DNA from 2 places in the Antribacter sp. NEAU-D49 genome. Region 2 is predicted to be linked to the other one. Evidence: riboswitches for the same ligand, from Rfam matches in the RefSeq annotation. Region 2 holds a riboswitch; the other holds the start of a gene.

Region 1 (7,283 bases), 110 kb from region 2:
CTCCTGACGGGTGTCATGCTCCTCGTCCTGGTCGTCGAGATGGGGATCAAGTACGGGCTGGGGGCGGTCACCGACGTGTCGGGGATCATGCCCTTCATCGCCTGGGTGCCCTTCGCGCACGGCTGGATCTACGTGGCGTACCTCGTCACCGTCGCCGACCTCTGGTCCAAGATGCGCTGGGGCTTCGGGCGCCTGGTCACGATGGTCCTCGCGGGCGTCGTGCCGGTGATGTCGTTCGTGCTGGAGAAGAAGGTCCACTCGGAGGCGCTGGCGAAGCTCGCCGCGCTGGAGGAGCGCTACCTGTCGTGACGAACCCCGTCACCACGGGCGCCCCCGCCCCGGCGCTCCCGCCGCTGGTCGCCCCCGGGCCGGAGCTCACCCCGGACGACCTCGCCCGCTACGCACGCCATCTCTCCCTGCCCGGCGTGGGCGTCGAGGGCCAGCGCCGCCTCGCGGCGGCGCGCGTGCTCGTCGTGGGCGCCGGCGGGCTCGGCAGCCCGGCTCTCCTGTACCTGGCGGCGGCCGGCGTCGGCACGCTCGGCATCGTGGACGACGACGTCGTCGACGCCTCCAACCTGCAGCGCCAGGTGCTGCACGGGGCCGGTGACGTGGGCCGGCCCAAGACGGCCTCCGCCCGCGAGACGCTGGCGGGGGTCAACCCGGCGACGCGCGTCGTGGAGCACCGCGAGCGCCTCGGCTCGGCCAACGCGCGGGACCTCCTGTCGGGCTACGACCTGGTGCTCGACGGCTCCGACAACTTCGCCACGCGCTACCTCGTGTCCGACGCCGCGGAGCTCGCCGGTGTGCCCGTCGTCTGGGGCGGCCTCTACCGCTTCCAGGGCCAGGTCGCCACGTTCTGGGCCGCGCCGCCGGGCGGCGTGCCGGGCGTGACGTACCGGGACGTCTTCCCGGAGCCGCCGCCGCCCGCGCTCGCCCCGGACTGCGCCACCGGCGGCGTGCTGGGCGCCCTCTGCGGCACGATCGGCTCCGTCATGGCGACGGAGGCGATCAAGCTCGTCACCGGCGCGGGGCGCACGCTCCTGGGCAGGCTCGCGGTCTACGACGCGCTCGAGCTCACCTGGCGCCACCTCACGGTGCGCCCCGACCCGTCGCGCGCCCCCGTCACCGAGCTGCCCGACGACGCCGCGTACGCCACCTTCTGCGGCCTGCCCCCGGCGCCGACCGACGCCGCGCAACTGGCCGGCGCCTACCCGGTCACCGCTCAGGGCGAGGCCGACGCGCGGCCCGGCCCATCGCCGTCGGCCACCGTGACCCCACGCGAGCTCGCCGCGCTGCGCGACCGGGCCGTCGGGGCCGACGAGCCCTTCGTCCTGGACGTCCGCGAGGACTGGGAGGTGGCGATCGCCGCCCTCGACGGCGCGCACGTGGTCCCCTCGGGCGACTTCCTGCGCGGCGACGTCGCAGCGGCCACCTCGCACGTGGCCGACCTCGCGGGCGGCCGCACGGTCCACGTCCTGTGCAAGTCGGGCGTGCGGTCGGAGCGGGTCGCGGCGGTGCTGCGGGACGCCGGGCTCGACGCCCGGAGCGTGGCGGGCGGCATCGTGGCCTGGTCGCGCGACGTGGACCCCACGCTCCGCTCCTACTGACCGTTGCTGTGGGTATGGCTGTGGTGTGAATCCGCGGCGATATTCACGTCATAGCCATACCCACAGCGATGGTCGGCCTGTCAGAGCGCCAGGTCCAGGTTGCTCACCGCCATCCGGCCCTCGGCCGGCGACGACGCCAGCGCCCCCTCGCGCCGGGGGATGCGGCCGGCGTGGGCGGCGTCGTACCCGGCCTCGACGGCGAGGCGCATCGCCCGGGCCATCCGGACCGGGTCCCCGGCGCGGGTCACCGCGGTGGCGAGCAGCACGGCGTCGCAGCCGAGCTCCATCGCGAGCGCGGCGTCCGACGCCGTGCCGATCCCCGCGTCGAGGATCACCGGCACCTGGGCCGAGCCCGCGATGGCCGCGATGTTCCGCGGGTTGAGGATCCCGAGCCCGGACCCGATCGGCGCGCCGAGCGGCATCACGGCCGCGCAGCCGACGTCCTCGAGCCGGCGCGCGAGCACCGGGTCGTCGTTCGTGTACGGGAGCACCACGAAGCCGTCGCGCACCAGCTCCTCGGCGGCCTCCACGAGGCCGAGGGGTTCGGGGAGGAGGCTGACGTCGTCGGCGATCACCTCGAGCTTGACCCAGTCGGTGCCGCACGCCTCGCGGGCGAGGTGCGCCGTGAGGACCGCCTCCCGCGCGGAGAAGCAGCCCGCGGTGTTGGGGAGGGCACGGATCCCGAGGCGGTCGAGGAGGCCCCACACGGAGGCGTCGCTCGCGGGCGCGCCCGGCCGTGGTCTGGCAACCCGCCGCAGCGCGACCGTCGTCAGCTCCGTGCCGGACGCGACGAGCGCCTCTTCGAGCGCGAGCAGGCTCGGCGCGCCGCCGGTGCCCATGACCAGCCGGGAGCCGAGCGGCGTCCCGGCGATCGTCAGCGTGCCCACGGCGCTCATCCGCCCTGCACCGCGGTGACGAGCTCGACGCGGTCGCCGGGCGACAGCATCGTCGTGGTCCAGGCGCCGCGCGGCACCACGGCGTCGTTCACGGCGACGGCCACGCCCTGGGGCGTGCCGTCCACGACGCAGCCGGGCACCAGGGCGACCACCAGCTGGTCGATGCGCGCGCCGCGGTCCAGCGCGTACGGCTCGTCGTTGACCACCGCGTACGCGGTGGGCGGGGCGGAGGACGGGGAGGTCATGCGGGGGCTCCTCGGGTCGGGGCAGGGGTGGGTGTGTCAGGGCCGGCGGTCCCCGGGCGGGCCGGGGTGAAGCGCCGTGGGTCGGCAGCGGCCAGGGCGGCCGGTGGCTCGCGGCCGGTCAGGACGGCGAGCACCGCGTCGGCGGTGATCGGCGCGAGCAGCACGCCGTTGCGGTAGTGGCCGGTGGCGAGGCACAGGCCGGGCACCTCGGTGGCGCCCACCAGGGGGAGGTTGTCGGGCGTGGCCGGCCGGGCCCGCGGGGTCACCTCCACCAGGGCGGCCTCGTCCAGCGCGGGAAGGAGCGCCCGCGCGTCGCGGAGCAGGGCGAACACGCCGCCCGCGGTGGCGCGACGGTCGTCGGGCGCCTCCTCGCTGGTCGCGCCCACGACCACCTCCCGGTGCTCCGGTCCCCCGCCCGGCGCCGCGCCGGTCCCCGGCGCGCGCGGCACCACATAGACGGGCCGCCCCTGGACGACGCCGCGCACCACGTGCTCCGGTGCACCGCCCGGCGCGGCGTCGAGCCGGAGGGTCTGCCCCCGCACGGGCCGGACCGGCACGGCGACGGGCAGGTCCGCGACCAGCTCCGCCGACCGCCAGCCGGCGGCCAGCACCACGGTCCCGGCCCGGTACTCACGCCCGGAGTCGTCCAGGGCCCCGGTGACGGCCCCCCGGTCGCGCAGCAGGCGGACGGCGGCCCGGTGCACGACGACGGCGCCCGGCTCGGCAGCGAGTCCCGCCAGGAGGGCGGCGTGCGTCGCGCGGGGGTCGGCCGTGTGGTCGCCCGGCATCCAGGCGGCGCCGCTCACGCGGGGCCCGAGGAGCGGCTCCCTGCGACGCGCCTGCGCGGGCCCGAGCTCGGTCGAGTCGAGCCCCCAGCGTCGGTGGAGCCCGGCCCAGCGGCGCAGCTCGGCCATGTCGTCGGCGTCGTACGCGGCGGTGAGCGTGCCGGTGGTCCGCAGGCCGGTGCCGGCCCCCGTCGCGGCCTCCAGGCCGGCGGCGAACGCGGGCCAGGCAGCGGCCCCCGCGAGACCGAGGCGGGCTGCCGCCTCCTCGCCGAACCACGACTCGCTCACCGGGGCGAGCATCCCGGCGGCGGCGTGCGTGGCCCCGTCGCCCGGCGCGGGGTCGAGGACGGTGACCGTCAGCCCCGCGCGGGCAGCCCGCCACGCCACGGCGGCGCCGACGATCCCCGCCCCGACGACGAGCACGTCGACAGGGCGCGCGGACGCGCCCTCGGGGGGACCGGGGTGGTGCCGTGGCACCGTCATCTGGCTGCTCCCTTCGCTGGCATGACCCAGATCAGGTTCGACGGTCGGCGCTCCAACGCCCTCTCAGCCCCGTCCGGGGCTCCCGTGCGTGGCCCACCCTACTCCGGCCGCTGGCTAGGCTGACCGGCGTGACCGACTTCCGGGCCCGCCTGGCCGACGCCCGCCTCTACCTCTGCACCGACGCCCGCGAGGAGCGGGGCGACCTCGAGGACTTTCTGCACGCCGCGCTGACCGGCGGCGTGGACGTGGTCCAGCTCCGCGACAAGACGCTCGACGTGGCCCGCGAGCTCGAGCTGCACCGGCTCGTCGCACGGGTGGCCGCCGAGCACGGCGCGCTCTGGGCCGTCAACGACCGGGCCGACGTCGCGGCGCTCACCGGCGCGCCCGTGGTCCACACCGGCCAGCGGGACCTCCCGGTCGCGGGGGTGCGCTCGCTCGTCGGCCCGGTACCGGTGCTCGGCCGCTCCACCCACTCCCGCGAGCAGGCCGCGGCGGCCGAGGCCGACCCGGACGTGAACTACTTCTGCGTGGGCCCGCTGTGGGCCACGCCGACCAAGCCGGGTCGAGCCGCCGTCGGCCTGGACCTGCTGCGCCAGGTCGCGGAGAGCCGCCCGGCCACGCCCTGGTTCGCGATCGGCGGCATCGACGCCGACCGGCTCGGTGAGGTGCTGGACGCGGGGGCGGAACGGATCGTCGTCGTGCGCGCGATCACGCAGGCTGCCGACCCCGAGCGCGCGGCGCGCGAGCTCCGTGAGCGGGTCGTCGCAGCGACCGGCTGACCCTCCCCGGCCGCCTGTCAGGCGGTTCCCAGCGTGGGAGGGCAGGCTGGTACCGGCGCCGGTGGTCGCCCGCCGCGCCTGACCTGTGAACCCTGGAGGAGACGTGGCGGCACCCAGCACCCCTGGCAGCACCGGTCCGGCGAGCTCCGGCTCCCGCAGCCCGGCCCGGATCGTCCTGTGGGTCGTGATCGGCCTCGTGGTCCTCGCGCTCGCCGTCTTCGGCGGCACGCGCCTGTACGCGAGCATGCAGACGGGCGACGACGTCGCGGCGCCCGCCGTCGGCACCGAGGCCCCGGTCTCGGCGGCCGCGGTCGAGGACCTCGACGGCGAGTACGCCGTGGCCGAGGGCTCCGAGGCCGGCTACCGCGTCGACGAGGTGCTCGCCGGCGAGGACGTGACGGTGGTGGGCCGCACCGACCAGGTGACCGGCTCGGCGACCATCGCGGACGGCGAGCTCAGCGAGGCCACCGTCGAGGTCGACATGGCGAGCATCGAGACCGACGAGTCCGCACGTGACGGCCAGTTCCGGTCCATCCTCGACACCGCCACGCACCCCGTCGCCACCTTCGAGCTCGCCTCGCCCGTGGACGTCTCGGCCGTGGCCGACGGCGAGACCGTCACCGTCGAGGCCCCCGGCACCATGACCATCAAGGGCACCTCGCAGGACGTGACCGCCACCCTGCAGGTGCGCCTCACCGAGGCCGGTGCCGAGGTCAGCACGCAGATCCCCGTGGTCTTCACCGACTACGGCGTCGACGCCCCGAAGCTCGGCTTCGTGACGGTGGAGGACGAGGGCTTCGTGGAGGCCCAGCTGCAGCTCGCCCGCTGACGCCACGGACCGCCGTCACCAGGTAGTTCTTCCCCGCCTCGACCGCAGAAAGGGAACAGCTACCTGGTCGCGGGGCGCCGGTGCGGGCCCGCCGCCGGCTCAGCCCGGGAGGCCCGCGATCCCCGTCGCCGGGTCGGACGCGTCGCCGCCACGGCGGCGGCCGCCGGCCATGTCGTCGCGCACCATGCGGACCCAGAGCGCCACGGCGAACGCTCCGAACACCCACCACTGGAGGGCATAGAACGCGTTCTGCACGTTGACGCCGGAGCCCCCGTCGAGGGTAGGGCGGGGAAGGAGGGCGGGCCCGTCAGCCGCCGGCGAGGGCGACGCGTCCGAGAGCACCACGTACCCGGTATAGACCGGTCCGCCCCACTCCTGCACGAGAGCCCCGAGCGCGATCCGGTCCACCTGCCCCTCGGGCAGCACGGGGCCGCCGCCGGAGACGGCCTCGCCCGCCTGGAGCCAGCCCGTCACACGGATCTCTCCGGCGGGAGGGCCGACGGCTTCGCCGGGCGACGCGACCCAGCCGCGCACCACCGCCACCGCGGGCGGGCCCGACAGCCCGGCCCACGAGCCGCCGCCGGTGCCGTCGTCGGACACGCGGAGCGGCGTGAGCACCAGGTACCCCTCGCGCCCGTCGAGGACGCGCCCGGGCACCAGGCGCTGGCCGTCCGGCTCGTACTCTCCCTTGACCTGGACCTGCCGGCTGACGAGGTCGCCGGGGAAGGACTCCTGCGGTGCGAGCACCTCGCCCAGCCAGGCGGGCCCTTCCGCCACGGCCTCCGCGGCGGCCTGCCGGTCGGCGAGCTCCGCGCGCTCGTACGCGCGGTCCAGCTGCCAGACGCCGAGGCGCCCGCACACCGCCGCTGCCAGGAGCAGCAGGAGCAGGACACCCACCATGCGGGGCTCCCGCGCCACCTCCCAGAAGGTCCGACGCCGGTCGCCCGCCTCGGGCGTCGGCGTCACGGACGCCGGGGTCGCGACGGGAGAAGGCATGCCCCCACGGTAGTCGTCCGCGACCGCTCCGGCGGAATCCTCGCGGCCCTCAGGTGTGCGGTCTCCGTCACGGAATATGACCTGACAGAGCGCCAGATCCACCTCACCCCGATCACCTGGTGCGCCCGGGCATGTTCTGGGGTCGAATGAAAGCGCGGCGCACGTCGCCGCAGCCGACCCGACAGCCCTGGCAGACAGGAGCGTGTGATGACGACGACCACCGTCCCGAGCACCGACCGAGCGGCCACGGAGGGCGCCTGGCGCGCCGCCGGCACCGCGGAGCCGGGGCCCGAGGAGCTGGACCTGATCGACGCGTGGTGGCGCGCGGCCAACTACCTCTCCGTGGGCCAGATCTACCTGCTCGACAACCCGCTGCTGCGGGAGCCGCTCACCCGGGACCACGTCAAGCCGCGCCTCCTCGGCCACTGGGGCACCACGCCCGGCCTGACCTTCCTCTACGCGCACCTGAACCGGGCGATCAAGGCCCGGCAGCAGCCCACCCTCTACGTGACCGGCCCCGGCCACGGTGGCCCGGGCCTGGTCGCGGCCGCGTACCTGGACGGCACCTACTCCGAGTACTACAGCGACATCACGCAGGACACCGAGGGCGTGAAGCGGCTGTTCCGGCAGTTCTCGTTCCCGGGCGGCATCCCGAGCCACGTG
Region 2 (7,283 bases):
TCCGCCTGACGCTCACCGACGGTGCCAACCACGGCGCCGACTACCTGCGGATCTACGTCTCCAAGGCGGGCTTCGACCCGACGCGCGAGGCGCTGGGCTGGGACGACCTCGACCTGGTCAAGGAGACCGGCCGCTACCCGACGACGTCGCCGTACGTCACCGACGTGAACCTCGCGGGCCGCAGCGGCCGTGCGGTCCTGTTCACGATCTGGCAGGCCAGCCACCTCGACCAGCCGTACTACCTGTGCTCGGACATCAACATCGGCGGCACCGGATCGACGCCGACCCCGACGCCCACGCCCACGCCCACCCCCACGCCCACCCCGACCCCCACGCCGACGCCGACCCCGACCCCGACCCCGACGCCCACGCCGGGTACCGGGCAGTGCACGGCCGCCGTGGTCGTGACGAACTCGTGGAGCGGTGGCTACCAGGCTGAGGTCCGCGTGACGGCCGGCTCCGCCCCGATCAACGGCTGGCGGGTCACCGTCCCCGGCGCCACGATCACGCAGGCCTGGAACGGGACCGTCTCCGGCGGTAACACCATTGCCAACGTCCAGTGGAACGGCAGCCTGCAGGCAGGGGGCACGGCCACGGCCGGGTTCCTCGGCAGCGGCAGCTCCTCGGGGCTGACCGCCACCTGCGCGGCAGCGTAGCCGAGCAGACGAGGGCAGTGAGAACAACACTGTGCAGGCAACCGCTGTCGGTTGCCTGCACAGTGTTGTTCTCGTCTGCGCTACGACGGCAACGTCAGCGCGCCGAGCCCGCCGCAGTGGCGAGGGGCCGTACAGCCCCGGCCGCCACGAGGCCGAGCGCCACCGGAAGAGCCAGCACGAGCACGGCGAGGCGGTAGCCCGTGAGGTCGGCCAGGAACCCGATGAGCGGCGGGCCGACGAAGAACGCCGAATACCCGATGGTCGACGCCACCGCGACCCGCATCGCCGCCCGAGCCGGGTCGTCCGACGCCGCGCTCATGCCGACGGGGAACCCGAGGGCCGCACCCGCACCCCAGAGCGCCACGCCCACGAGCGCCACCCAGAGCGACGGCACGAGCGCGAAGACCGCGACGCCGACGATCGCGAGCACCGCGGAGACCCGCAGCGTCACTACCCGGCCGAACCGGTCGATGGCCCGCGTGCCGAGGAGGCGAGCCGTCGTCATCGCGGTGAGGAACACCGCCAGGCCGATCGCCCCCACGGAGTCGGGCACGTGGAAGCCGTCCACGACCGCCAGCCCCACCCAGTCGTTCGCCACGCCCTCGGTCAGGGCCGCGCCCAGCACCACGAGGCCCACCGCAAGGGTGCGGGGTTCCCGCCACGCCGCGAGCAGGCCGCGAGCGCCCTGGGGCCCGGTGCCGCCCGATGCAGGTCGCTCGTCCGGCCCGGTCGCGTCCGTGGGGGCGCTGATCAGGGCGGTAGCAGCCGGGTCGGCCTGCAGGTCGGGAGCCGCACGGTGCGCCGCCGCGTCGGCGACGGGCTGCACCTGGGGCGGGCGGGCGGCGTCGGGCGCAGGCTCGGGCAGGAAGAACCGGACGGAGACCACGACAGTGAGAAGAGCAACGACACCGGCCGCGGGTACGTGCCACTCGACGGGCAGCGCGAAGCGCGCCGCGAGCGCACCGACGCCCGCGCCGAGGACGGTGCCGAAGGAGAAGCCGGCGTGGAAGACCGGCATGACGGCGCGGCCGAGCCGCTGCTCCACCGCCGCGCCCTCCAGGTTCATGCCGGCGTCCCAGACGCCGGCGCCCACCCCGAACACCACGAGACCTGCCCGGACGGCGAGGTGGTCGCCGGAGTGCACGCCGAACGCCGCGACCGCGACCCCGACGGTGAAGATCAGGGCGAAGACCACCACGGTGCGGGACGTGCCGAGGCGCTCGACCACCAGTCCCGACAGCGGGATGGCGATCACGGAGCCGATGGCCCCGGTGAGGAGTAGCAGCCCCATCTCCCCCTCGCCGAAGGTCAGGCCGTCGCGCACGGCCGGCAACCGGGACGCCCAGCTCGCGAAGCCGAAGCCGCTCGCGGCGAAGACGGCGAACACGGCACGGGCGGCCGCCGTCGCGGACCGGGGAACGGCGCTGGTGGCAGCACCGGGGGTGATAGGCACAAAACTCCTCGTGGTTCAGGGCGAGCGGCCCGACGTGCGGGTACGCTGGCGGGCGCGCCGTCGCCGACGAGGCGCGCAACGATTCGACAGCCAGCACACACGACAACCAGCGTGCGGTCCAGCGGATTCCGGCGGCCGCCGAGACGACGCCACCGAGGAGCCTCGATGAGCCGAGAACGCGGGAGCCGCCCGACCCTGGCCAAGGTAGCCGAGCTGGCAGGCGTGTCCGTGTCCACGGCGTCGCTCGCCTTCTCCGGCGCCGGGCCCATCACCGCCGAGACCCGCGAGCGGGTGCTGCAGGCGGCACGCGACCTCGAGTACTCGGGCCCCAACCCGCTGGGCCGCCAGCTCCGGTCGGGCCGCTCGGGGATCGTGGGGGTCCTGATCGGGGACCAGCTGGGCCGCTCGTTCCGTGACCCGGTGTCGGTCCAGGTGCTCCACGGCCTCGTGTCGACGATCGGCGAGCAGGGTCTCGGCGTCCTCCTCGTCCCCGGCACGCCGCAGGGGTCGCTGCAGCTCGCGGGGCTCGAGACCGTGGGTCTGCCGCCCGCCGTCGACCCGCTGGTCGAGGCGGCGGCGATGGACGTGGCGGTGCTCGTGTGGGGCGCGCTCACCGACGACCCCAACGTCGCGGCGCTGCAGCGCCGCGGTGTGCCCGTGGTGATCGGCGAGGGCCATGCCGTGCCCGGCGCGCCGCTGGTCGCCATCGACGACCGCCGGGGCGCGGCCGAGGCCGTGCGGCACCTCGTCGAGCTCGGCCACACGCGTATCGCCGAGATCGCGCTGCCCTTCGGCCGTGACGAGCGGTCCGGCCCCGTGTCGCCCGAGCGCCTGGAGCAGGCGGACCGTACGCCCACCCGCAACCGCCTGTCCGGGGTGCGCGACGTCATCGAGCCGGTGCTGTCGTGGGAGACGCCCGCCTCGCTCGTGGAGCACGGTCGCGACGCCGCCATGGAGATCCTCGGGGCGTGGGTGCCCTCGTCGGAGCGGCCCACGGCGATCGTGGCGCACTCCGACCTCCTCGCCGCCGGTGCGGTCATCGCCGCCCGCGAGCTGGGGCTCCGCATCCCGGAGGACGTCTCCATCGCGGGGTTCGACGGCCTGGACCTGCCGTGGCTCTCCCCCGACGTCCTCACCAGCGTGCACCAGCCGCTGACCGAGAAGGGCAAGGCGCTGGGCCGCGCCGTCATCGCTCTCCTCGCGGGCGACGAGCCGGAGACCGTCACGCTGGAGGTGGGCCTGGTACAGGGCACGACGACGGGCCCGGTCCCGGAGCTCTGACCCCACCCCTCGCGGTGGGGTTTGGGGTGGGGGGGGGGGGGGGGCCGCCATGAGCGCCACCCGCACCCCCCCCCCCGCCCCGCGGGGGGCGACAATTCCGGCCGGAATTGTCGCCACAGCCATACCCACAGCGGGAAGACGGAGGGGTCAGGAGCGGACGCGCGGCTCCGGCAGGTAGACGCTCGACCCCGCCTCGCGGAACGCCTCGGAGCGCTCGGCCATGCCGGCGATCTGCTCCTGCTCCGACATGCCGCCGAACTCCGAGCGGATGTCCTGCGAGATGCGCATCGAGCAGAACTTGGGACCGCACATCGAGCAGAAGTGCGCGGTCTTGGCCGCCTCGGCGGGCAGCGTCTCGTCGTGGTACTCCTCGGCTCGCTCGGGGTCGAGCGACAGCGCGAACTGGTCCCGCCAGCGGAACTCGAACCGCGCCTTCGAGAGCGCGTCGTCCCGGTCGCGCGCGCCCGGGTGGCCCTTCGCGACGTCGGCCGCGTGCGCCGCGATCTTGTAGGTCACCACCCCGGTCCGGACGTCCTCCCGGTCCGGCAGGCCGAGGTGCTCCTTGGGCGTGACGTAGCAGAGCATCGCGGTGCCGTACCGCGCGATCTCCGTGGCCCCGATGGCCGAGGTGATGTGGTCGTACCCCGGGGCGACGTCGGTCACCAGCGGGCCGAGCGTGTAGAACGGCGCGCCGTCGCACAGCTCCTGCTGCCGCTCGACGTTCTCCCGCACCAGGTGGAACGGCACATGGCCGGGGCCCTCGACCATGACCTGCACGTCGTACGCCCAGGCCCGCTTCGTCAGCTCGGCCAGCGTGTCGAGCTCGGCGAACTGCGCGGCGTCGTTGGCGTCCGCGAGGGACCCGGGCCGCAGGCCGTCGCCCAGGGAGAAGGCGACGTCGTACCGGGCGAAGATCTCGCACAGCTCGTCGAAGTGCGTGTAGAGGAAGTTCTCCTGGTGGTGCGCCAGGCACCAGCCCGCCATGATCGAGCCGCCGCGCGACACGATGCCCGTCACGCGGTCCGCGGTGAGAGGCACGTAGCGCAGCAGCACGCCCGCGTGCACCGTCATGTAGTCGACGCCCTGCTCGCACTGCTCGATCACCGTGTCGCGGTAGACCTCCCAGGTCAGCGCGCTCGCGTCACCGTTCACCTTCTCGAGCGCCTGGTAGATCGGCACGGTGCCGATCGGCACCGGCGAGTTCCGCAGGATCCACTCGCGGGTGGTGTGGATGTCGTCGCCGGTCGACAGGTCCATCACCGTGTCGGCGCCCCAGCGGGTGGCCCACTCGAGCTTCTCGACCTCCTCCGCGATGGAGCTGTGCACCGCCGAGTTGCCGATGTTGGCGTTGATCTTCACCAGGAACGCCTTGCCGATGATCATCGGCTCGGACTCGGGGTGGTTCACGTTGTTGGGGATGATCGCCCGGCCCGCCGCGACCTCGCTGCGCACCAGCTCGACGTCACAGTTCTCGCGCAGGGCGACGAACCGCATCTCTGGCGTGATCTCGCCCCGGCGGGCGTAGTGCATCTGGGTGACGGTCCGGCCCTCGGCGGCCCGGCGCGGCCGACGTCGGACCCCCTGCCACTCCTCCGACGCCGCACCACGGCGCAGGGCTCCTCGGCCGTCGTCGGCCAGGTCGCGGCGTCGGCCCTCGTACTCCTCCGTGTCACCGCGGGCCACCACCCACGGCTCCCGGAGCGCGGGGAGGCCGCGGACGGGGTCCGCCCCCGGACCCTGGGTGCGGTACACCCGCACCGGCCCGTTGGGCGTGCCGTCCGGGGACGGCGCGAGGGCGATCTCGGTCACCGGCACCCGCAGGCCGGCCTCGGTGTCGTGCTCGTACGCGAGCGTGCGGGACTGTGCTGTCTCCATGAGAGAACTCCTGCTTCCTACGCCGGTGCTAACCGGTCAGGTTCGACGGTCCCGGGCCGTGACAGCCCGATCTCAGCCCTTACGAGGGCACCCGTGGGATCGATGCCGACCTTAGCACCGCGCGCCTTCCGCGTGGATCGTCCGTTCTCTGGCAGGTTCCCGCCATGATCACGCTGACCACGTGGGCCGGGCCTGACGGCTTCACCGGAGGGGCTGCGGAGCACCTCCTGCCCGACGACGCCGGGGTCGCCCTGGGGCGCGGAGGCGCCCCCGTGGAGTTCACCGACCCGTACGGCGACGGCTCGCCCGTGGTGTACGAGGCGGGGACCTGGACGTCCCCGGTGGTCGAGGCGGGCTACGCCGTCCGGGAGGCGGTGCCGTCGTGGAACGCGAGGACCCCGCCCGGGACCTGGCTCCAGGTCGAGCTCCAGGGCCGCGTGGCCGACGACCGGTGGACCCGGTGGTTCGTCCTGGGGCGCTGGGCCTCGGGGTGCGACCACGCGGCGGGCGACATCCGCCGGGCGTCCGTGCCCGGTCAGGACGACGAGGACGCCGCCATCTCGACCGACAGCTACGTGGCCCGCGCGGGCCGAGAGCCCGTGGCGCTCCGCGCGCGGGTGACGATGTTCCGGCCGTCGGGCTCGGCGGCCGCACCACACCTGCGCCAGCTCTCCCTGCTGGCCACGGGGCCATCGCCGGAGCCCGGCGCGACGAGCGCCTTCACGCTCGGCCGGCACGTGGAGCTCGGTGTGCCGGCGTACTCGCAGCTGGTCCACTCGGGCGAGTACCCGGCCTTCGGCGGGGGCGGGACGGTGTGGTGCTCTCCCACCTCGGTCACGATGGTGCAGGACTTCTACGGGCCTGCGTACGCGGTCCCGGCCGACGAGCTCGCACGGATCGACGCCGCGGCGCACCCGCAGGTCGCGTACGCCGCCCTGGGCACCTGGGACCACGCGTACGGCGGGGCGGGGAACTGGGCGTTCAGCACCGCCTACGCGCACCGTTTCGGGCTCCTCGGCCTGGTGACCCGGCTGCGGTCGCTCGCGGAGGCCGAGCGGTTCATCGCGGCCGGGATCCCGCTCGTGCTCTCCGGGTCGTGGGCGAAGGAGGACCTGCCCGAGGCCGGGTACGCGACCGAAGGGCACCTCTTCGTGCTGGTGGGGTTCACCGCCGACGGCGACGCGATCGTCAACGACCCCAACCGGGCGTCGGACGGGCTGGTGCGGGACGTGTACCCGCGCGCGAGCCTGGAGCGGGTCTGGCAGAGGTCGACCCGGGGGCTCACCTACGTGGTGCGGCCGGCGGACCTGCCGCTGCCGGAGAACGTGCCGGGGGCCACGCCGAACTGGTGATCGGCCGTGCGCGCCGGGCCGCGGGGCGTCCCGCGGGACAGTCAGGACAGGCGGACCAGCACCTGGGCGCGGCCCAGGACGGCCTGGCCGTCGGACACGACGGTCAGGTCGATGCGGACCGTGCCCGCGTCGGCGTCTACCACGGCCACCGTGCCCGTGACCTCCACGGTCGCGGTGCCGGGGTTGGGGACGGTGACGGTCCGCGTGAAGCGCGTGCGGTAGTCGACGACGGCGCCCGGGTCGCCCGCCCAGTCCTCCACCAGGCCCACGGCGGAGCCCATGGTCAGCATCCCGTGCGCGATGACGCCGGGCAGGCCCACGCCCTCGGCGAACGAGTCGTTCCAGTGGATCGGGTTGAAGTCGCCGCTCGCACCGGCGTAGCGGACCAGCCGGGAGCGGTCCAGCTCGATGGTGCGGGTGCCGATCACGTCGCCGACGGCCACGTCGGCGAGCCGCGGCACCGCAGTCTCCTGCGTGCTCATGCGCCCTCACCCCGGACCGCGAGCGTGGAGGTGACCGTGGAGACGGGCTCGCGCACGCCGTCTCCGGACTCGGCGAAGATCTCGCAGCGGGTGGTGACCAGCGAGATGGCCCCCCGCGTCGCCACGGAGTCGACGTGCAGCACCGTCACGAGCTCGTCGCCGGCGACGATGGGACGGTGGTGCG

What was found. Region 2 has a riboswitch for thiamine pyrophosphate ahead of thiC (phosphomethylpyrimidine synthase ThiC). Riboswitches for the same ligand answer to the same signal wherever they lie in the genome.
Region 1: linked by a shared signal. The riboswitch ahead of thiO (glycine oxidase ThiO) and the one ahead of thiC (phosphomethylpyrimidine synthase ThiC) in region 2 are both predicted to bind thiamine pyrophosphate.

The regions. Positions count from the first base shown of each region.
Region 1 is NZ_JBXTSN010000013.1:117,844-125,126, reverse strand. Features, by position in the region: gene AC060K_RS12135 (DUF3817 domain-containing protein) at 1-309, shown strand, start outside; gene AC060K_RS12130 (ThiF family adenylyltransferase) at 306-1,607, shown strand; gene AC060K_RS12125 (thiazole synthase) at 1,688-2,503, opposite strand; gene thiS (sulfur carrier protein ThiS) at 2,500-2,748, opposite strand; gene thiO (glycine oxidase ThiO) at 2,745-4,016, opposite strand; TPP riboswitch at 4,008-4,112, opposite strand; gene thiE (thiamine phosphate synthase) at 4,145-4,795, shown strand; gene AC060K_RS12105 (YceI family protein) at 4,899-5,624, shown strand; gene AC060K_RS12100 (SURF1 family protein) at 5,724-6,620, opposite strand; gene AC060K_RS12095 (phosphoketolase family protein) at 6,828-7,283, shown strand, end outside.
Region 2 is NZ_JBXTSN010000013.1:11,057-18,339, reverse strand. Features, by position in the region: gene AC060K_RS11575 (lytic polysaccharide monooxygenase auxiliary activity family 9 protein) at 1-656, shown strand, start outside; gene AC060K_RS11570 (MFS transporter) at 751-2,109, opposite strand; gene AC060K_RS11565 (LacI family DNA-binding transcriptional regulator) at 2,275-3,390, shown strand; gene thiC (phosphomethylpyrimidine synthase ThiC) at 3,538-5,265, opposite strand; TPP riboswitch at 5,263-5,368, opposite strand; gene AC060K_RS11555 (C39 family peptidase) at 5,430-6,617, shown strand; gene AC060K_RS11550 (MaoC family dehydratase) at 6,659-7,099, opposite strand; gene AC060K_RS11545 (FAS1-like dehydratase domain-containing protein) at 7,096-7,283, opposite strand, start outside.